DNA from 2 places in the Streptomyces sp. NPDC004266 genome. Region 2 is predicted to be linked to the other one. Evidence: predicted binding sites of a transcription regulator. Region 2 holds the regulator's gene; the other holds the start of a gene.
What was found. Region 2 encodes HrcA, which represses chaperone genes, less so after heat shock. Its sites were predicted from a motif close to TTNGCACTCNGNNNNNCNGAGTGCNAA; they were not measured.
Positions count from the first base shown of each region.

Region 1: groL (chaperonin GroEL) is a predicted target of HrcA. The motif match lies at 5,211-5,237, and genes of this name have one in related genera.

Region 1 covers NZ_JBIAMM010000003.1:488,470-498,377, reverse strand. The annotation lists gene ACFYUZ_RS10325 (winged helix-turn-helix transcriptional regulator) at 1-138, shown strand, start outside; gene ACFYUZ_RS10320 (trehalose-6-phosphate synthase) at 179-1,531, opposite strand; gene ACFYUZ_RS10315 (glucosyl-3-phosphoglycerate synthase) at 1,618-2,559, opposite strand; SAM riboswitch class I at 2,709-2,857, shown strand; gene thrC (threonine synthase) at 2,851-4,158, shown strand; gene ACFYUZ_RS10305 (MoaD/ThiS family protein) at 4,173-4,451, shown strand; gene ACFYUZ_RS10300 (cold-shock protein) at 4,852-5,055, shown strand; gene groL (chaperonin GroEL) at 5,404-7,032, shown strand; gene ACFYUZ_RS10290 (hypothetical protein) at 7,130-8,833, opposite strand; gene ACFYUZ_RS10285 (hypothetical protein) at 8,823-9,908, opposite strand, start outside.
Region 2 covers NZ_JBIAMM010000001.1:220,430-230,337, reverse strand. The annotation lists gene ACFYUZ_RS00960 (ATP-binding protein) at 1-1,181, opposite strand, end outside; gene ACFYUZ_RS00955 (hypothetical protein) at 1,250-1,600, shown strand; gene ACFYUZ_RS00950 (16S rRNA (uracil(1498)-N(3))-methyltransferase) at 1,597-2,340, opposite strand; gene ACFYUZ_RS00945 (nitronate monooxygenase) at 2,337-3,428, opposite strand; gene dnaJ (molecular chaperone DnaJ) at 3,708-4,847, opposite strand; gene hrcA (heat-inducible transcriptional repressor HrcA) at 4,848-5,867, opposite strand; gene ACFYUZ_RS00930 (MBL fold metallo-hydrolase) at 6,017-6,745, shown strand; gene ACFYUZ_RS00925 (DUF3097 domain-containing protein) at 6,825-7,631, shown strand; gene ACFYUZ_RS00920 (peptidoglycan-binding protein) at 7,882-8,217, shown strand; gene hemW (radical SAM family heme chaperone HemW) at 8,416-9,648, opposite strand; gene ACFYUZ_RS00910 (AMP-dependent synthetase/ligase) at 9,696-9,908, opposite strand, start outside.

The DNA of each region.
Region 1 (9,908 bases), on a different contig from region 2:
GTCTCCCACGACGAGGTCCCGCCCCGCGTCGAGTACGCCCTGACCGAGTCCGGCATCCGCCTCAACGAGGCCCTGGAGCCGCTGGCGGCGTGGGGCAGGGAGCGGGCCGGGGCCACCGTGGGAGCCGCCGGCCCCTGAGCGCCTCGGCAGCCGCCGGCCCCCGAGCGCCTCGGGAACCCTAGCCCCCGAGCGCCTCCAGCTGGTCCAGGAACCAGCGCTGCGGGGGCTGGGAGGTGGCCGTGGCCGCCAGGCGTTTCGTGCGGTCCGCGCGCTCGGACGGAGGCATCGAGAGGGCCGCGTGCAGGGCCTCGGCGGTCTCCGTCACGTCGAAGGGGTTCACCGTGAGCGCGTCCTCGCGGAGCTCCTCGTAGGCGCCCGCCTCGCGGGACAGGACCAGGGCGCAGCCCGCCTCCGAGACGACCGGTATCTCCTTGGCGACCAGGTTCATGCCGTCGCGCACCGGGTTCACCAGGGCCACGTCCGCCAGGCGGTAGGCGGCCAGGGAGCGGGTGAAGTCGTCCTTCACCGAGACCAGCACCGGCTGCCAGTCCGCCGTGCCGAACTCGGTGTTGATCTCCTCCGCCAGCTCCTTCACCGCCGCCGTGTACGAGCGGTAGGAGTCGAGGTCCTGGCGGGAGGGGTAGGCCGAGGCCAGGTGGACCACCCGCTCGCGCCACTCCGGGTGGACGGTGAGGAGCTCCCGGTAGGCCAGCAGGCCGCGCAGGATGTTCTTCGACAGTTCCGTGCGGTCGACCCGGACGATGCTCCTGCGGTCGCCGATCTCCGCGCGGAGCCCCGCGAGGCGCTCGTCCACCTCCGGACGGTGCGCGAGGGCCCGCAGCTCCTCGCCGTCGACGCCCAGGGGGTGCGCCGCCACCCGCGTGCGTCCGAGGTCGCCCGCGCAGTCCTCGAACGCCGACGCCCAGGCCCTGGTGTGGAAGCCCAGCCGGTCCGCGCCGAGCATGCCCCGGAGGAGCTCCTCGCGGATGTCGGTCGGGAGCATCCCGAGGTACTGCGGGGACGCCCACGGCGTGTGCGTGAAGTGCGCGATGCGCAGGTCGGGGCGGAGCTCGCGGAGCTGACCCGGGACGAGGGCCAGGTGGTAGTCCTGCACCAGGACCGCCGCGCCCTCCGCGGCCTCCGCCGCGAGCGCCTCGGCGAAGGCGCGGTTGTAGGCGCGGTACGACTCCCAGCGGCGGCGGAACTCCGCGTCGAAGACCGGCTCGCGCGGGATGTCGTACAGGTGGTGGTGGAGGAACCACAGCACCGAGTTCGCGATGCCGTTGTACGCGTCGGCGTACACCCCCGGGTCGATGTCCAGCATCCGCACGCCCGGCTCGCCGGTCCCGCGCCGGACCGCCTCCCGGTCGCCCTCGCCGAGGGCCGCACAGACCCAGAGACTGTCACGGGAGCCGATGGCGCTCAGGCCCGAGACCAGGCCGCCGCCGCCCCTCCGGGCGTCGAGCGAGCCGTCCTCGCCGAGCACGTACGAGACGGGGCCCCGGTTGGATGCGACGAGCACAGTAGCCATGTGGCGAACCTAGCCCGTCCCGTAAACGCTCAAACGTACGTATACGAGACAGGCTGATCCGGCCACGCTCGGTCGCCGCGGGCCCGTCACGCCACGCGGCGCCGCGCGTACTCCGTGATCTCGGCCATCGGCGGGCGCTCCTCCGTGTCCACCGCGTACGTCCGCGGCTCGAAGCCCTGCCGGCCCCGCTCGAACTGCGTCAGCCGCGGCCGCACCAGGTGCCCCCGCGAGAGCCGCAGCTGCGCCGTCCGGTAGATCGCCGCCGCCATCCGGCCCAGCGCCTGCCCGTCCTGGTGCCGGTGCTTGCGCACCCCCACGTCCACCTGTGCGAGCGCGTCCAGGCCCACCGTGTGCAGGGCGTCCACGAGCAGCCCCAGCTCCACTCCGTAACCGACCGGGAAGGGCAGCCGTTCCAGCAGCGAGCGCCGCGCCGCGTACTCGCCGCCCAGCGGCTGCACGAAGCCCGCCAGCCGCGGCCAGTGGAGGTTGAGCAGCGGGCGGGCCACCAGCTCCGTGACCCGGCCGCCCTGACCTGGGGTGTCGCCGAACGGGCGGTCGTACATCGCCTTGACGAAGTCGACGTCCGGGTCGGTGAGCAGCGGGCCCACGATCCCCGTCACGAAGTCCGCCGAGAAGTCCCGCAGATCCGCGTCCACGAAGCACACGACGTCCCCGCTGGTCACCATCAGTGACCGCCACAGGACCTCGCCCTTGCCGGGCACGGCCGGTATCCGGGGGAGTATCGAGTCCCGCGCGACCACCCGCGCGCCGGCGGCCGCGGCCACCTCCGCCGTGCGGTCCGTGGAGCCCGAGTCGATCACCACCAGCTCGTCGACGAGCGGCACCGCCTCCGTCATCAGCTCGCGGCGGATCACGGCGACGATGTCCCCGACCGTCGCCTCCTCGTTCAGCGCCGGCAGGACGACGCTGACCTTCGTGTTCCGCTTGGCGGCGAGGATCCGCTCCAGCGGCCGGTCCGCCACGGACCAGGACCGCCGGCCCAGCCAGCGCTCCACCTCTTCCAGCACGTGATCTCCATCTCGCGGTTCGGACGGCCGGTTCAAGCGTCCGGGCCTTCGGTTACAGTCTTGAACAACGCGGATGCCCGATGCACGTCGGGGTGCCGACCGCGTCGGAGCGCAGGAACGAAAGTCCACCGCGCTTCACAATCGAATACCGCTCATCCAGAGGGGCAGAGGGAAACGGCCCGTTGAAGCCCCGGCAACCCTCCAGTCGGTCATTACTCGTCCTCCAGCGAGGTCCCCGGCTAGGGAAGGTGCCAAATCCGTCTCATGGCGAAAAATTCGCCAATGGGAAAGATGAGGAGAAAGGGCCTCGCCTCCATGGCTGTACAGACCGCTACCCCCACCACCGTCGACCTCGGTCCCGCGTCCGGGCTCTCCTGTCGCGAATGCGGTGAGCACTTCCCGCTCGGCCCGATCTTCGCCTGCGAGCTCTGTTTCGGACCGCTCGAGGTCGCGTACGACCTTCCCACCGGCGACCCCGAGGCGCTGCGCAAGCAGATCGAGGCCGGCCCCGCCAACATCTGGCGCTACGCCCCGCTGCTGCCCGTCCCCGCCGACGTCGCCGAGAAGCCGAACCTGAACCCCGGCTGGACCAAGCTCGTCCAGGCCGACAACCTGGCCCGCGAGATCGGCGTCGCCCCCGGCAGGCTCTTCGTCAAGGACGACTCCGGCAACCCGACCCACTCCTTCAAGGACCGGGTCGTCGCCCAGGCCCTCGAAGCCGCCCGCGCCTTCGGCTTCACCACCCTCTCCTGCTCCTCCACCGGCAACCTGGCCGGCGCCGTCGGCGCCGCCGCCGCCCGCGCCGGCTTCCGCTCCTGCGTGTTCATCCCGCACGACCTGGAGCAGGGCAAGGTCGTCATGGCCGGTGTCTACGGCGGTGACCTGGTCGCCATCGAGGGCAACTACGACGACGTCAACCGCTTCTGCTCGGAGCTCATCGGCGACCCGCTCGGCGAGGGCTGGGGCTTCGTGAACGTCAACCTCCGCCCGTACTACGGCGAGGGCTCCAAGACGCTCGCGTACGAGATCTGCGAGCAGCTCGGCTGGGTCATCCCCGACCAGCTCGTCATCCCGATCGCCTCCGGCTCCCAGCTCACGAAGATCGACAAGGGTCTGCAGGAGCTCATCAAGCTGGGCCTCGTCGAGGACAAGCCGTACAAGATCTTCGGCGCCCAGGCCGAGGGCTGCTCCCCGGTCTCCGCCGCCTTCAAGGCCGGTCACGACGTCGTCCGGCCGCAGAAGCCGAACACCATCGCCAAGTCGCTCGCCATCGGGAACCCGGCCGACGGCCCCTACGTCCTCGACATCGCCCGCCGGACCGGCGGCGCCGTGGAGGACGTGAACGACGAGCAGGTCGTGGACGCGATCAAGCTCCTCGCCCAGACCGAGGGCGTCTTCGCGGAGACCGCCGGCGGCGTCACCGTCGGCGTCACCAGGAAGCTCGTCGAGGCGGGTCTGATCGACCCGAACCTCACCACCGTCGTCCTCAACACCGGCGACGGACTCAAGACCCTGGACGCGGTGGCCGACACCTCTCAGGCGACCGCCACCATCCGCCCGAGCCTGGACGCGTTCCGCGACGCCGGCCTGGCGCTCTGAAAGGTTACGAACACATGGCCGTGAACGTCCGCATCCCCACCATCCTCCGCACCTACACGGGCGGTCAGTCCGAGGTCCAGGCCGAGGGCGCGACCCTCGCCGAGGTCATCGCGGACCTGGAGAAGAACCACACGGGCATCGCCGCCCGCGTCCTGGACGACCAGGGCAAGCTGCGCCGCTTCGTCAACGTCTACGTGAACGACGACGACGTGCGCTTCGAGCAGGGCCTGGAGACGGCCACCCCGGCCGGCGCGGGCGTCTCGATCATCCCGGCCGTCGCCGGCGGCTGCTGAGCCGCGGTCGAGCCTTACCGGTCAGTACGAATTGCCCCTTCCGCGCGAAAAGCGGAAGGGGCAATTCTGCATGGTTGAGCGCGGTAGAGTTGGGGAAGTCCCCTCCGCTGCTCATGCCAGGCGCATATGAGAATGCGTCTCCGCCCGACTAGATGCAGCCAAAGTGTGTGCGCGTTGTGTACCTTCTGCGCGCTTTGCCGGGCCCGACTTGCCCCGTGATCCAGGGGATTCTCCCCAATTCCCCTTTCGGTCGCGCCCAGAATTCTCGGTCGAATGACCTGTTGCAGAGGGCAGTTGGGCAGATACATTCAGCCGCGGTCGACGCGTTCCGGCGCAGAGGTCTGACCCGGGTCCGCGAAGTGCGGGTCCCGCGCAAGGGCCAGTAATAGGGGAGTTAGGCATGGCTCAGGGCACCGTCAAGTGGTTCAACGCGGAGAAGGGCTACGGCTTCATCGCGGTAGACGGTGGTGCGGATGTTTTCGTCCACTACAGCGCGATCCAGATGGATGGCTACCGCAGCCTCGAAGAGGGCCAGCGGGTCGAGTTCGAGATCTCGCAGGGCCAGAAGGGTCCGCAGGCGGACATGGTCAAGCTCGCCGTCTGAGCGCGGCGCGATCGGCCGACGACGCAACGCCGTCGAGGGGTCCGCATCCCTGAGGGGATGCGGACCCCTCGCGCGTTCCCGCCCCCGCCCCGCTCCCGCCCGCCCGGGCCCTCCTTGATCGACGTCCCGGTCGACCTCCCGAAACGCGAGAGTCGCTTGCACTCTCATAGGGCGAGTGCTAATCATTGGCGTTAGCACTCGGAAGGTGAGAGTGCTACGAGGATCGGGCAGACGAGGTCGCCGGCCGGGTGGGGCAAGGAACCACGCGGAGTCGCGGAGGCCGTCCGTCGCGGGCGTCGGCGCGGTCCTGGAGCGTTATCCACCCCATGTCCGGGAGGACCACTTCACATGGCCAAGATCATCGCGTTCGACGAGGAGGCCCGGCGCGGTCTCGAGCGCGGCATGAACCAGCTCGCTGACGCCGTCAAGGTCACCCTCGGCCCCAAGGGCCGCAACGTCGTCCTCGAGAAGAAGTGGGGCGCCCCCACGATCACCAACGATGGTGTCTCCATCGCCAAGGAGATCGAGCTCGAGGACCCGTACGAGAAGATCGGCGCCGAGCTGGTCAAGGAAGTCGCCAAGAAGACGGACGACGTCGCCGGCGACGGTACGACCACCGCCACCGTCCTCGCCCAGGCGCTCGTCCGCGAGGGCCTCCGCAACGTGGCCGCCGGTGCCAACCCGATGGCCCTCAAGCGCGGCATCGAGAAGGCCGTCGAGGCCGTCTCCGGCGCCCTGCTCGAGCAGGCGAAGGATGTCGAGACCAAGGAGCAGATCGCTTCCACGGCCTCCATCTCCGCCGCCGACACCCAGATCGGCGAGCTCATCGCCGAGGCGATGGACAAGGTCGGCAAGGAAGGCGTCATCACCGTCGAGGAGTCCCAGACCTTCGGTCTGGAGCTGGAGCTCACCGAGGGCATGCGCTTCGACAAGGGCTACATCTCGGCGTACTTCGCCACCGACATGGAGCGCATGGAGGCGTCGCTCGACGACCCGTACCTCCTGATCGTCAACTCCAAGATCTCCTCCGTGAAGGACCTCCTCCCGCTCCTGGAGAAGGTCATGCAGTCGGGCAAGCCGCTGCTGATCATCGCCGAGGACGTCGAGGGCGAGGCCCTGTCGACCCTGGTCGTCAACAAGATCCGTGGCACCTTCAAGTCCGTCGCCGTCAAGGCCCCGGGCTTCGGCGACCGCCGCAAGGCCATGCTGAACGACATCGCCATCCTCACGGGCGGCACGGTCATCTCCGAGGAGGTCGGCCTCAAGCTCGAGAACGCGGGCCTGGACCTGCTGGGCCGCGCCCGCAAGGTCGTCATCACCAAGGACGAGACCACCATCGTCGACGGTGCCGGTGACAGCGACCAGGTCGCCGGTCGCGTGAACCAGATCCGCGCCGAGATCGAGAACTCCGACTCGGACTACGACCGCGAGAAGCTCCAGGAGCGCCTCGCGAAGCTGGCCGGCGGCGTGGCCGTCATCAAGGCCGGTGCCGCGACCGAGGTCGAGCTCAAGGAGCGCAAGCACCGCATCGAGGACGCCGTTCGCAACGCGAAGGCGGCCGTCGAGGAGGGCATCGTCGCCGGCGGTGGCGTGGCCCTGCTCCAGGCGTCGAACGTCTTCGAGAAGCTCGAGGCCGACCTGGCGGGCGACGAGGCCACCGGTGCCAACATCGTCAAGCTGGCCCTCGAGGCCCCGCTGAAGCAGATCGCCGTCAACGCCGGCCTCGAGGGCGGCGTCGTGGCGGAGAAGGTCCGCAACCTGCCCGTCGGCCACGGCCTGAACGCCGCGACCAACGAGTACGTCGACCTCATCGCCGAGGGCATCATCGACCCGGCCAAGGTCACGCGCTCCGCGCTGCAGAACGCCGCGTCGATCGCCGCGCTGTTCCTCACCACCGAGGCCGTCATCGCCGACAAGCCGGAGAAGGCCGCCGCGCCGGCCGGCGGCGGCATGCCGGGCGGTGACATGGACTTCTGATCCTGACGGATCGGCTGTCCATCGCTGAACGCGAACGAGGGCGGCACCCCCTGGTGGGGGTGCCGCCCTCGGGCGTTCCGCCGTCCTGCGGGAGGACTCAGCGCACGTCGACGTAATCGGCCCACGGGGCCGGCGAGTGGAAGTGCGTGGAGTCGCCCCAGTACCGGATGCGCCAGCTGCCGTCCACGGACGCCTTCGCCTTCAGCGAGATCTCCCCGTGCGCCCCGGTCCGGCCCGTGGCGACCTGACGCCAGGTCGTCGTGCCCTTCGCCTGGAACTGCAGCGCGACCGGCGCGTAGCCGTACACCCGCCAGGCACCGCCCGTGTAGTGCTGGAGCGTGCCCGTCGCGGTGACGTACGCGCCCTTGGCGACCGGCTCCGGGCCGGCGTTCATCCCCGCGATCCGCGTGGGCGTGCGGACGAGGCGGAAGACCCGGCTGACGGACTCGGCGTACTCGTCGGTCGTCAGGTGCCGGACGCGGAAGTAGCCGCCGTTGCTGGTGGCCCCGGCGTAGAACGTCGTCCAGTAGTCGGCGGACGCCGTCGCGGCGGACAGCTTCCGCCAGCCGGTCCTTCCGTCGGCCGACTGCTCCAGCTGGACGTACTGGGTGGTCGAGGTGCTGCGCGAGTACACCGAGTACCGGGGCCGGAAGACGCCCGTCACCCAGACCTTCGAGTCGGCCGTGAGACCGCCGCCGACCAGGTCGATGCGGGACTCCCACGGCACGGCGACGGCGCCGCCGCGCTCGGCGAAGTTCAGGTACGGGTCGACGGACGAGACCCGCCAGTACTCGCCGTACTGCACGCCCGCGGCGGCGACGAGCCGCGCCGAGAAGCGGCCGTCGGCGTCGGTGTAGACCGTCTTCCCGTACGGGGTGCCGTAGTCGTAGGAGCCGAGGGACACGAGGACCGGCTGGTCGGCGAGCGGGGCGCCCGCCGCGCCCGGGTCGGTCATCCGGCCGCTGACGGTGACGGTCTCGCCGCTGAGCGCCCGCTTCTTGTCCGCGGCGGCGGTGACCGTCACCGTACGGGGCTTGACGTCGGTCACGTAGCGGTACTGCTCGTCGGAGCCGTGCACCTCGGCGCTGTCCTCGGAGAAGACGGCCTTGAGCTGTGTGCCCCAGCCGGGCGTGGCCACGGCGAGCGGACCGCCGACGTAGGCGCCCGTGTCGTCGGTGACCGCCGTCGTCGGGGAGCCCGGCGTCGAGCCCACGGGCTCGACGGTGACCGTGCGGCCGGACAGCGGCACGGCGTCGCCGGAGCCGGGCTGGATGCCGACCAGCGTGCCCTGCGGGTGGGCGTTCCGGTCGTCCCAGGCGGGGGTGCCGACGCCGAAGGTGAGCTGGGGCCGCAGCCGGAAGTCGAGCGTTCCGGCGCCGGTGCGGGTGGACGTGTTGCCCAGCGAGTCGGTGGCCGTGACGTCGATGGCGTACGTGCCGAGCGCCGGGATGGTGCCGCCGTCCTCGGTGAGCTTGAGCGCGGCCTCGGCGGGCACGAGGAAGCGGCCCGCGAGGTACGGGTCCCAGGTGTTGCCGGGGGCCAGGGCGGGGATCTCGGCGAGGACGGTGTCGCCCTGCCGGATCCGGGCCGAGACCTGGGTGACCTTGGCCTGCGGGGCGTCGGTCCAGGCGGCCACCTTGAAGGTGCCGCGCTGGCCGTCGTCGGTGACGGCCGTTCCGATGCCGATCGGGCCGGGTGCGGCCGGCGCCTCCTCCGCGAGGGCGGGGAGGGCGGCGGCGGACAGCGCGGCGGCGGTCAGCGCCGCGACCAGGGAGAGGCGGGGGCGGAGGTCAGCGCGCATCGATGTACTTCGCATTCGTCTCGCTGTAGAAGTAGCCGGCCGGAGGCTGCAGGCCCATGACCCAGTAGCCGTCCTCGTAGGCGGTGGCGCGGTAGCTGAAGTTGCCGTAGGCGTTGGTGGTGATGCTCTTGGTGACCCAGTACCACCGGGTGTCGCCCTTGGGCTTGAGGTACAGCGTCAGCCGCGCGCCCGGGTAGGCCTTCCAGACGCCGTTGACCTTGCGCTGGACGGTGCCGGAGACGGTCATCCTGCCGTTCAGCACGGGCCGGGTGGGGCTGATGGTGAAGGCGGAGAAGCGGGTCTCGTAGCGGGCGAGGTGGATGCTCGCGCCCGCCTTGGCGACGAGCTGGTCCGTCACCGGGTGGTGGACCCGGTAGCGGGCGTCGGTGTAGCCCCAGGCGGACAGGTTGTACCCCCCGCAGTAGGGGGCGGTGCCGGAGCGCAGGGTGCCCCAGGTGCGCCCGCCGTCGCGGGAGTACTGGAGGACGACCGGCTGGGTCTCGTAGCAGTTGCCGCCGAGGGAGCCGGTGGCGGTGACCTTGCCGTACTCGTCCAGGGTGATCCGGTACGAGGAGTACGAGAACGGCTGCGGGACGGCGATGTCGTTCCGGTCGTACGGACGGGAGTCGTTCGCGTAGTACGGCGACGGGCGCAGCGCGGTGTAGATGGCGTCGGTGCCGTAGTACGGCCGTACGTTCAGGGAGAAGGTGCCGTCCGCGGCGGCGGTGACGCCGCCCAGCGAGGTCGGCGTGGTGGCGAAGGTGGGCTGGGCGCCGCCGGAGGCGACGACGGGAGCGCCGGCGAAGGGCTTCCAGCCGTCCGGGGTGAGCCGCTCGACCCGCCCGGTCACGAGGACGTCGGTCCCGGCCAGGACGCGGTACCTGTCGACGTTCGAGCTGATCCGGTAGACGACGGTCGCGTCGATCCCGAAGGTCGGCACGGCCGTGGCGCGGTCGGGGTCGAGGTCGGTGCCCGCCGTGAGCACGGTGGCCGTGCCGTTCTGGAGGGAACCGTTGGGCGTGACGGGCAGCGCGAACGTGCCGTCGGCGCGCACGAGGGCGTCGGCGGTGAGGGT
Region 2 (9,908 bases):
ATCTGCCGGGCCGCGCCGAGCAGGTCCTTGGTGGTGATCAGGCGGACGGAGCCGGTGCGGGCGGAGTCGAGGAGCGCGGCCTCGGCGGCCGTCTCGCAGACGTGCGCGAGGTCCGCGCCGGAGAAGTCCTCGGTGGCCTTGACGAGTCTGCCGAGGTCGACGGCCTCGATGGGGCGCTCCCGCAGGTGGTAGCGGAGGATCGCCTCCCGGGCGGCGGCGTCCGGCGGCAGCACGAGCAGCGTGCGGTCGAGGCGGCCCGGGCGGCGCAGCGCGATGTCCACGTCCCAGGGCACGTTGGTGGCGGCGAGGACGAAGACGCCCTCGTTGCCGGCGCCGCTCGCGATGCCGTCGAGCTCGGTGAGGAGCTGGTTGACGACGTTGCGCAGGCCGCTGTGGTGGGTGCGCGAGCGCTTGGCGCCGAGGGCGTCCAGCTCGTCGAGGAAGACGACGCAGGGCGCCTGGCGGCGGGCGGTCTCGAAGATGTCGTGGATGTTCTTCTCGGAGGCCCCGATCCACATGTCGAGGACGTCGGAGAGCGAGACGGTGAGGAAGTTCGCGCCGAGCTCGCCCGCGACGGCCCGCGCGACGAAGGTCTTGCCGCAGCCGGGCGGGCCGTAGAGGAGGAGGCCGCCGCGGAGCGACTTGCCGTACAGCCTGCGCAGTTCGGGGTTGCGCAGGGGCGCGAGGAAGGCGGCCTCCAGTCGCTCCTTGACCTCGTCCATGCCGCCGACGTCGGCGAGGCGCACGGCGCCGGGGGCGTCGACGTCCCATGCGGCGGCGTCCCCGGCGGTCCCGCCGGCGCCGTCTGCCTGCGGGTCGTCCAGGAACCGGGGACCGACGAGGTCCTGGACCTGCTGCTCGGCGGCGTCCCAGTCGAAGGAGGGGACGGCCGGGGGCTGCGCGGGCTCTTCGCGTACGGGCGCGACCGACACCTCGGGCGCGGGCGCGACCGGCACCTCGGGTGCGGGCGCCGTCGGCATCCCCATCGCCCGGACCATCAGCGCGCGGGCGTCCGCGTCGCCGGGCGCGTGCTGGAGCGCGACGGCCGCCTCCGCGACGGCCTCGTCGTTGCGGCCCTCCGCGAGGAGGAGCTCGGCGAAGTGGAGGCGCAGGGGAACGTCACCGGGGGCGGCGGCCACGGCGGCGCGCAGACTGCGGATGAGGGGGGACTCGTCGGCCATGGGGCCAGCCTAGAAAAGTCACCCCGTCCCCCGTCCAGCGGGTGGCCCGCCCTCGTAGGCTGCGGTCCATGAGACGTGCCCGCGCACCGCGCCGGCTGACGGTGGACGGCCGGGTCTGGCTGTGGAACGTCGGCCACACCCATCCCGGTTGCCGCACCTATGTCACGCTGCGCCGGGCCGAATCCCGCAACGCCCTGCTCAGGCTGGTGTTCGAGAGCGGTCCGGGCCGCGTCACGGCGGGTTTCCCGTACGGCGCGGGCGAGGTGGCCGCCGCCGGCGGGCACCTCAACCTGAACGAGCCGGGCGTGGTCCGCCGGCTCCTCGACCTGGCGGCGGCCCGCGGCCTCCTCCCGTACGAGAACGGCGTACGGGAAGTGGACGCCTGGCCGCTCTTCGACGCCTTGACGGGTTCGGACTAGCTCCAGCGGCCCGTGCGCCCCAGGACCAGGGCCGTCGCCGCCGTGCCGGCCGTGGAGGTGCGCAGGACGCTGCGGCCGAGGCGGTAGGGCTTCGCCCCGGCGGCCTCGAAGGCGGCGAGCTCGTCCGGGGAGACCCCGCCCTCGGGGCCGACGACGAGCACGATCGAGCCCTTGGCCGGGAGTTCGGCGGTGGCGAGCGTCCCGCTGGGGTGGTCGCGGTCCTCGTGCAGGACGGCCGCGAAGTCGGCGTCCGCGAGGAGGGCGGCGACCTGCTTGGTCGTCATGAGGTCGGCGACCTCGGGGAAGCGGGTCCGGCGCGACTGCTTGCCGGCCTCGCGCGCGGTGGACCGCCACTTGCCGAGCGCCTTGAGGCCCCGGTCCCCCTTCCACTGCGTGATGCAGCGGGAGGCGGCCCAGGGCACGATCCCGTCCACGCCGGTCTCCGTCATGGTCTCGACGGCGAGTTCGCCCCGGTCCCCCTTGGGAAGGGCCTGGACGACGGTGACGCGCGGCTCCTCCTCGGGGTCCTCGTGGACCTCGTCGACCCGCACGGTGAGCTCGTCCCTGCCCTCGGCGGAGACCACCACGCACTCGGCCCAGCGGCCCCGCCCGTCGGCGAGGACCAGCTCCTCCCCGGCGCGCAGCCGCTTCACGGAGACGGCGTGCCGCCCCTCGGGCCCGTCCAGGAGGAAACTCCCGGCACCGGGGACGGTGTCGACGACGAAGACGGGTGCGGTCATGAGGCGCTCCTGGGGGCGAGCCCGGAAAGGTCGGAGAGGGCGGTGTCGAGTTCGGCGGCCAGCACCTCGACCAGCTGCCCGGCGGGGAGCTCCCGGGCGAGGCGGTGGCCCTGGCCGGCCCACAGGGCCATGCCCTGGGCGTCGCCGGCGGCAGCGGCGGCCTTGCGGAGCGGGGCGGTGAGGTGGTGGATCTCGGGGTAGGCGGCGGGGGCGTACGGCCCGTGCTCGCGCATGAAGCGGTTGACGAGGCCGCGTGCCGGGCGCCCCGAGAAGGCCCGGGTGAGGGCGGTCCGGGTGAAGAGCGGGTCCGTCAGGGCCTGCTTGTGCAGCGGGTGGGCGCCCGACTCGGGGCAGGGGAGGAAGGCGGTGCCGAGCTGGGCGGCGTCGGCCCCGGCGGCGAGGACGGCCGCGATCTGCGCACCGCGCATGATGCCGCCGGCGGCGACGATCGGCAGCGCGACGGCCTCCCGGACCTGGGTGACGAGGGTGAGGAGCCCGGTCCCGGGAGCGCCCTCGTCGGACGGGTCGTCGCGGTACGTGCCCTGGTGTCCGCCGGCCTCGACGCCCTGGACGCAGACGGCGTCGGCGCCGGCCCGCTGCGCGGCGAGGGCCTCGTCGGCGGAGGTGACGGTGACGATCGTGTACGTGCCGACGCGGTCGAAGGCGTGGAAGGTCTCCTTCGCCGGACAGCCGAAGGTGAAGGAGACGACGGGGACCGGGTCCTCCAGGAGGATGGCCAGCTTGGCGTCGTAGGCGTCGTCGCGGGAGTCGTCGGTCTCGCCGAGGGGGGTGTCGTACCAGGTGGCCTCGCCCGCGAGCTGGTGGCGGTAGACCTCGACGGCGGCGGGGTCGGCGGGCCGCCCGTCCTGCGGCATGAAGAGGTTGACCCCGAAGGGGCGCGCGGTGAGCCCGCGCACCCGCTTGATCTCCTGGTACAGGCCTCCGGCCGTCTTGTACCCGGCGGCGAGGAAGCCGAGCGCCCCGGCCTCGCAGACGGCTCCGACGAGCTCGGGACAGGAGGCGCCACCCGCCATGGGGGCCTGCACGATCGGGAACCGAGAGAGATCGTTCAGTGCGGTGGTGGACATACGGGCATCGTGTCATGCCCGTACGGAGCGGTAGGAAAAGGGGCGGCACCGGAGTGCCGCCCCTTCCTCAGGCCTACCGCCCGTCGAACGCGTCCTTGAGCCGCGAGAACAACCCCTGCTGCCCCGGCTGACCGTGCCGACCCGGGGGACGACCCCCGGAACCCCCGGCCGAGCGCCTACCGCCCGTTGAACGCGTCCTTGAGCCGCGAGAACAACCCCTGCTGCCCCGGCTGACCGTGCCGACCCGGGGGACGACCCCCGGAACCCCCGGCCGAGCGCCTACCGCCCGTTGAACGCGTCCTTGAGCCGCGAGAACAACCCCTGCTGCCCCGGCTGGAACTGCCCCGTGGGCCGCTCCTCGCCGCGCAGCTTGGCCAGTTCGCGCAGGAGGCGCTCCTGCTCCGCGTCGAGCTTGCTCGGGGTCGTCACCTCGACGTGCACGATCAGGTCGCCGCGGCCGTTGCCCCGCAGGTGCGTGACGCCGCGCCCGTGCAGCGGGATCGACTGGCCGGACTGCGTGCCCGGCCGGATGTCGATCTCCTCGACGCCGTCGAGGGTCTGCAGCGGCACCTTGGTGCCGAGCGCGCCCGCCGTCATCGGGATGGTGACCGTGCAGTGCAGGTCGTCGCCGCGCCGCTGGAAGACCTCGTGCGGGGTCTCGTGGATCTCGACGTACAGGTCGCCGGCGGGACCGCCGCCGGGGCCGACCTCGCCCTCGCCCGCGAGCTGGATGCGGGTGCCGTTGTCGACACCGGCCGGGATCTTGACCGTGAGCGTGCGGCGGGACCGCACCCGCCCGTCGCCGGCGCACTCGGGGCACGGGGTGGGCACGACCGTGCCGAAGCCCTGGCACTGCGGGCAGGGGCGGGAGGTCATGACCTGGCCGAGGAAGGACCGCGTGACCTGGGAGACCTCGCCGCGGCCGCGGCACATGTCACAGGTCTGCGCGGAGGTGCCGGGCGCGGCGCCCTCACCCGAACAGGTGGTGCAGACGACGGCCGTGTCGACCTGGATGTCCTTGGTGGTGCCGAAGGCCGCCTCGTTGAGGTCGATCTCCAGGCGGATCATGGCGTCCTGGCCGCGGCGGGTGCGCGAGCGCGGGCCGCGCTGCGAGGCCGTGCCGAAGAAGGCGTCCATGATGTCGGAGAAGTTGCCGAAGCCACCCGCTCCGAAGCCGCCGCCCGCACCGGCGCCGCCGGAGGCCGAGAGCGGGTCGCCGCCGAGGTCGTAGACCTGCTTCTTCTGCGGGTCCGAGAGGACCTCGTAGGCGGCGTTGATCTCCTTGAAGCGCTCTTGCGTCTTCGGATCGGGATTGACGTCCGGGTGCAGCTCGCGCGCGAGCCTCCGGAAGGCCTTCTTGATCTCGTCCTGGGACGCGTCGCGGCGCACGCCGAGTACGGCGTAGTAGTCCGTGGCCACTTACGACTCCGCCAGGATCTGTCCGACGTAACGTGCCACTGCGCGTACCGCTCCCATCGTTCCGGGGTAGTCCATGCGGGTCGGTCCGACCACGCCGAGTTTGGCGACTGCCTCGCCGCCCGAACCGTAGCCGACCGAGACGACGGACGTGGAGCTCAGCCCCTCGTGGGCGTTCTCGTGCCCGATGCGTACGGTCATGCCCGATTCCTTGGCCTCGCCGAGCAGCTTGAGGAGCACGACCTGCTCCTCCAGGGCTTCCAGGACGGGCCTGATCATCAGGGGGAAGTCGTGTCCGAAGCGGGCGAGATTGGCGGTGCCGCCGATCATCAGCCGCTCCTCGTGCTCCTCGACGAGGGTTTCGAGGAGGGTCGCGAGCACGGTGGAGACCGTGGCGCGGTCCTCGGCCTCCTCGAAGGACTCGGGGAGGTCCTGCACCAGCTGCGGCACGTCGGCGAACCGGCGGCCGACGACCCGGCTGTTGAGCCGGGCCCGCAGGTCGGCGAGCGAGGTCTCGCCGAAGGGCGCGGGGCAGTCGACGACGCGCTGCTCGACCCGGCCGGTGTCCGTGATGAGGACGAGCATCAGGCGGGCGGGGGCCAGCGAGAGCAGCTCCACGTGCCGGACGGTCGAGCGGGTCAGCGAGGGGTACTGGACGACGGCGACCTGGCGGGTCAGCTGGGCGAGCAGTCGTACCGTACGCCCGACGACGTCGTCGAGGTCGACGGCTCCGTCGAGGAAGTTGTGGATGGCCCGCCGCTCGGGCGTCGACAGCGGCTTGACGCCGGCGAGCCGGTCGACGAAGAGCCGGTAGCCCTTGTCGGTGGGGATGCGCCCGGCGCTCGTGTGGGGCTGGGCGATGTACCCCTCGTCCTCCAGGACGGCCATGTCGTTGCGCACGGTGGCGGGCGACACGCCGAGCTTGTGGCGCTCGGTGAGCGCCTTGGAGCCGACCGGCTCCTCCGTCCCGACGTAGTCCTGGACGATGGCACGCAGGACCTCGAGCCTGCGTTCGCTGAGCATCGTGGCGCACCTCCAGCTGTCGACGTCGTTCCGGTTGCTCCGCTTTTGGCACTCGCCCTGTCCGAGTGCCAGCGATCCCCCGGTCAGTGTACGGCGGCGGGCATCGCTCCTGGCAAGGAGGCGGCGCCCGCACCGGTTAGCGTCGCCTCATGGAGACGGATTGGGAAGCGTACGGATGGGAGCGTCTCGAGGACGGGGTGGGCCGGCGACGGCTGCCCGGCTGGGACGCCACGGTGGGGCTGGTCCTGGGCACACGGGCGGTCCTGCTGTACGACACGGGGTCCACGCTCGCGGAGGGCGCCGAGCTGCGCGCACAGGTGGCGGCGCTCACGGGCGGCCGAAAGGTGACGCACATCGCACTCAGCCACCCCCACTTCGACCACGTCCTCGGCACGGCGGCCTTCGCCGGGGCGGAGGTCTTCGGCGCGGTGGGCTCGGACGACCTCATGAACGGCGCCAGGGCCCGGGAGGAGCTGTACGGGGACGCGGTACGGCAGGGGGTCGATCCGCGGGCGGCGAGGGAGGCGGCGGACGTCCTGGTGGCCCCCCGGCACCTGGTCACGGGCGAGTGGACGCTCGACCTGGGCGGCCGCCAGGTCCTCCTGGCGAACGTGGGCCCCGGCCACACGGGCCACGACCTGGCGCTCTGCGTCCCGGGCCCGCGCGAGATCGTCTTCTGCGGCGACCTGGTGGAGGAGTCGGGCGAGCCGCAGGCCGGCCCGGACGCGATCCCGTCCCGCTGGCCCGACGCCCTGGACCGGCTGCTCGCCCTGGGCGGCGAGGAGGCGGCGTACGTGCCGGGGCACGGGGCGGTGGTGGACGCCGCGTTCGTCCGGGCGCAGCGCGATGAACTGGCACGCCGCTTCGGCGTGGCATAACGTCGCCCGAATGCGTGGCCGCGTCCAGGATCTGACGCCGCCTCGGCCGCGCGTCCACGGAGGAGACGGAACTGAGCCCATGCGTAGCTACAACCCGGACCTGACGCCGCCCTGGAAGAAGTCGGCGCCCGTCCCGGAGATCCCGGCGGAGCGCGACCTGGTCGTCGAGGAGGTCGCCACGGGCTTCTGCGGGGCGGTGATCCGCTGCGAGGCGGGCACCGTGACCCTGGAGGACCGCTTCGGCAAGCACCGGGTCTTCCCGCTGGAACCGCGCGGCTTCCTCCTGGAGGGCAAGGTCGTGACCCTGGTCCGCCCGGCGTCGGGCGGACCGGTGCGCCCCACCCGCACGGCCTCCGGCTCGATCGCGGTCCCGGGCGCACGCGCGCGCGTGGCACGTGCGGGCCGGATCTACGTCGAAGGCCGCCACGACGCGGAGCTCGTGGAGCGGGTCTGGGGCGACGACCTGCGGATCGAGGGCGTGGTCGTGGAGTACCTGGAGGGCGTCGACGACCTGCCGGCGATCGTCGCGGAGTTCGCCCCGGGGCCGGACGCCCGGCTCGGCGTCCTGGTGGACCACCTGGTCCCGGGCTCGAAGGAGTCGAGGATCGCCGCGCAGGTGACCTCACCGGACGTCCTGGTCGTCGGCCACCCGTACATCGACGTCTGGGAGGCGGTGAAACCGTCCTCCCTGGGCATCCCGGCCTGGCCGGCGGTCCCCCGCGGCCAGGACTGGAAGACGGGCGTCTGCCGCGCCCTCGGCTGGCCCTCGGACAACACGGGCGCGGTCTGGCAGGCGATCCTCAAGCGCGTCCACTCCTACAAGGACCTGGAGCCGGAGCTGCTGGGCCGGGTGGAGGAACTGATCGACTTCGTGACGGCACCGTAGCGCGGGCGGCGGTGCGCGGCCCCGGGGAGCAGCCTCCCCGGGCCCCGGGCCCTCGACCCGCACGCGGACCGACGTCCCGGGACAGGGGTGTCCCGGCGTCTCGGGACTACGGATCCGCGCCACGCCGGACGGGGCCGTGCGAGCGTGGCGGAGTCCTCACCGGCGCCGCCCTTCCGCCGCGCCGCCACCGTCACGTCATCCGGAGGAATCCGTGTTCTCCCACCCCGCATTCACGAGGGCCGCACTGCTCGTGTCCGCCACCGCTGTCGCCGTGACGGGCCTGGCGGGCACCGCCAGTGCCCGCCCGGGCGCCCCCTACCTCTCGTACGGCAGCCAGGGCGAGGGCGTGAAGTGCGTCCAGATCGCGGTGAACTGGGCCAACGCCTACCCCGTCACCCTGGCCGAGGACGGCATCTGGGGCGAGCGGACGCAGTGGGGCGTGGTCGCCTTCCAGCGCTGGAAGCTGGGTGACTCCCAGGCGGACGGCATCGTCGGGCCCAACACCGGCGACAAGATGCTGGAGACCCTGCGGGCGTACAACCCGGAGACGGCGAACTACTGCTACCGCTACCTGCCGAGCCACTGACACCCCCGGGCGTGCCCACCGCCCCGGGGGCACGCCGGGCGGGGGCACGCCCGGCGCCCGGGGCACGCCGGGCAGGGGCCCCGGGGCACGCCGGGCCCACCTCCGCGAGGCTCTCTTCGCCCCCTGGGCCCTGTCCGGGCCCTGATCCGCCGGACAGGCCGTGGCCCTGGCCCTGGTCCTGGTCCTGGTCCTGGCGTCCTAATCCACCAGGTCCCGCACCACCGCGTCCGCCAGCAGCCGTCCCCGCAGCGTCAGGACCGCCCGCCCCGCCTCGTACGACGCGGGGTCGAGCAGCTCCTCCCCCAGCGCCTTCCGCGACGCCGCGAGTCCCGCCGGCTTGAGGATCGACAGCTCGACGCCCTCCCGCAGCCGCAGCTCCAGGAGGATCCGCTCCACCCGCCGGTCCTCCTCCGCGAGGATCTCCCGGCCGGCGCCGGGCGACCGGCCCTCCGCCAGCGCCGCCGCGTACGCGCCGGGGTGCTTCACGTTCCACCAGCGGACGCCGCCCACGTGCGAGTGCGCCCCCGGGCCGGCCCCCCACCAGTCGGCGCCGCGCCAGTACAGCTCGTTGTGGAGGCAGCGTCCGGCCTCGGAGGTGGCCCAGTTGGACACCTCGTACCAGGAGAAGCCCGCCTCCTCGAAGGCCGCGTCCGCGATCAGGTAGCGGTCGGCGTGGACGTCGTCGTCGGTCATGGGCACCTCGCCGCGCCGGATGCGCCGGGCGAGCTGCGTGCCCTCCTCGACGATCAGGGCGTAGGCGCTCACGTGGTCGGGGCCGGCGCCGATCGCCGCTTCCAGCGAGGCCCGCCAGTCGTCGTCGGACTCGCCGGGCGTGCCGTAGATGAGGTCGAGGTTGACGTGCTCGAACCCGGCGGCCCGCGCCTCGCCGACGCACGCCTCGGGCCGCCCCGGGGTGTGCGTGCGGTCGAGGATCTTCAGGACGTGCTGCCGGGCGCTCTGCATGCCGAAGGAGATCCGGTTGAAACCCCCCTCCCGCAGCTCGGCGAGATAGGCGGGGTCCACGGACTCCGGATTCGCCTCCGTCGTCACCTCGGCGTCGTCCGCGAGCCCGAACTCGTCCCGGACGGCGCCGAGCATCCGCACGAGGTCCCCGGCGGCGAGGAGCGTCGGGGTGCCGCCGCCGACGAAGACGGTCCGCACGGGCCGGGGGTCGTCGCCGAGGACCTTCCGGGCGAGGCGGATCTCCTCGACGACCTGGTCGGCGTAGTTGTCGCGGGAGGCGAGCACCCCGCCCGTACCGCGCAGCTCGCTCGCCGTGTACGTGTTGAAGTCGCAGTAGCCGCAGCGGGTCGCGCAGTACGGCACGTGCAGGTAGAACCCGAGCGGCCGCTCCCCGGCCCCTTCGAGGGCGTGCGGGGGCAGCGCCCCGTCGTCGGGAACGGACTCACCATCGGGCAGTACGGAAGGCATGAGCCCCATTGTCCCGTACTGCCCGGGTGAAGGTCCCGCGTCGTCGCTCAGGCCTCCCGCGACCCCGCGTACATCTCCTCGATGAGGTCCTTGTACTCCCGCTCGACGACCGGCCGCTTCAGCTTCAGGGACGGGGTGAGCTCGCCGTGCTCGATGTCGAGGTCGCGCGGCAGCAGACGGAACTTCTTGATCGTCTGCCAGCGCTGGAGGCCCTCGTTGAGCCGGTCGACGTAGCCCTGGATCAGCTTCTCGGTCCGCGG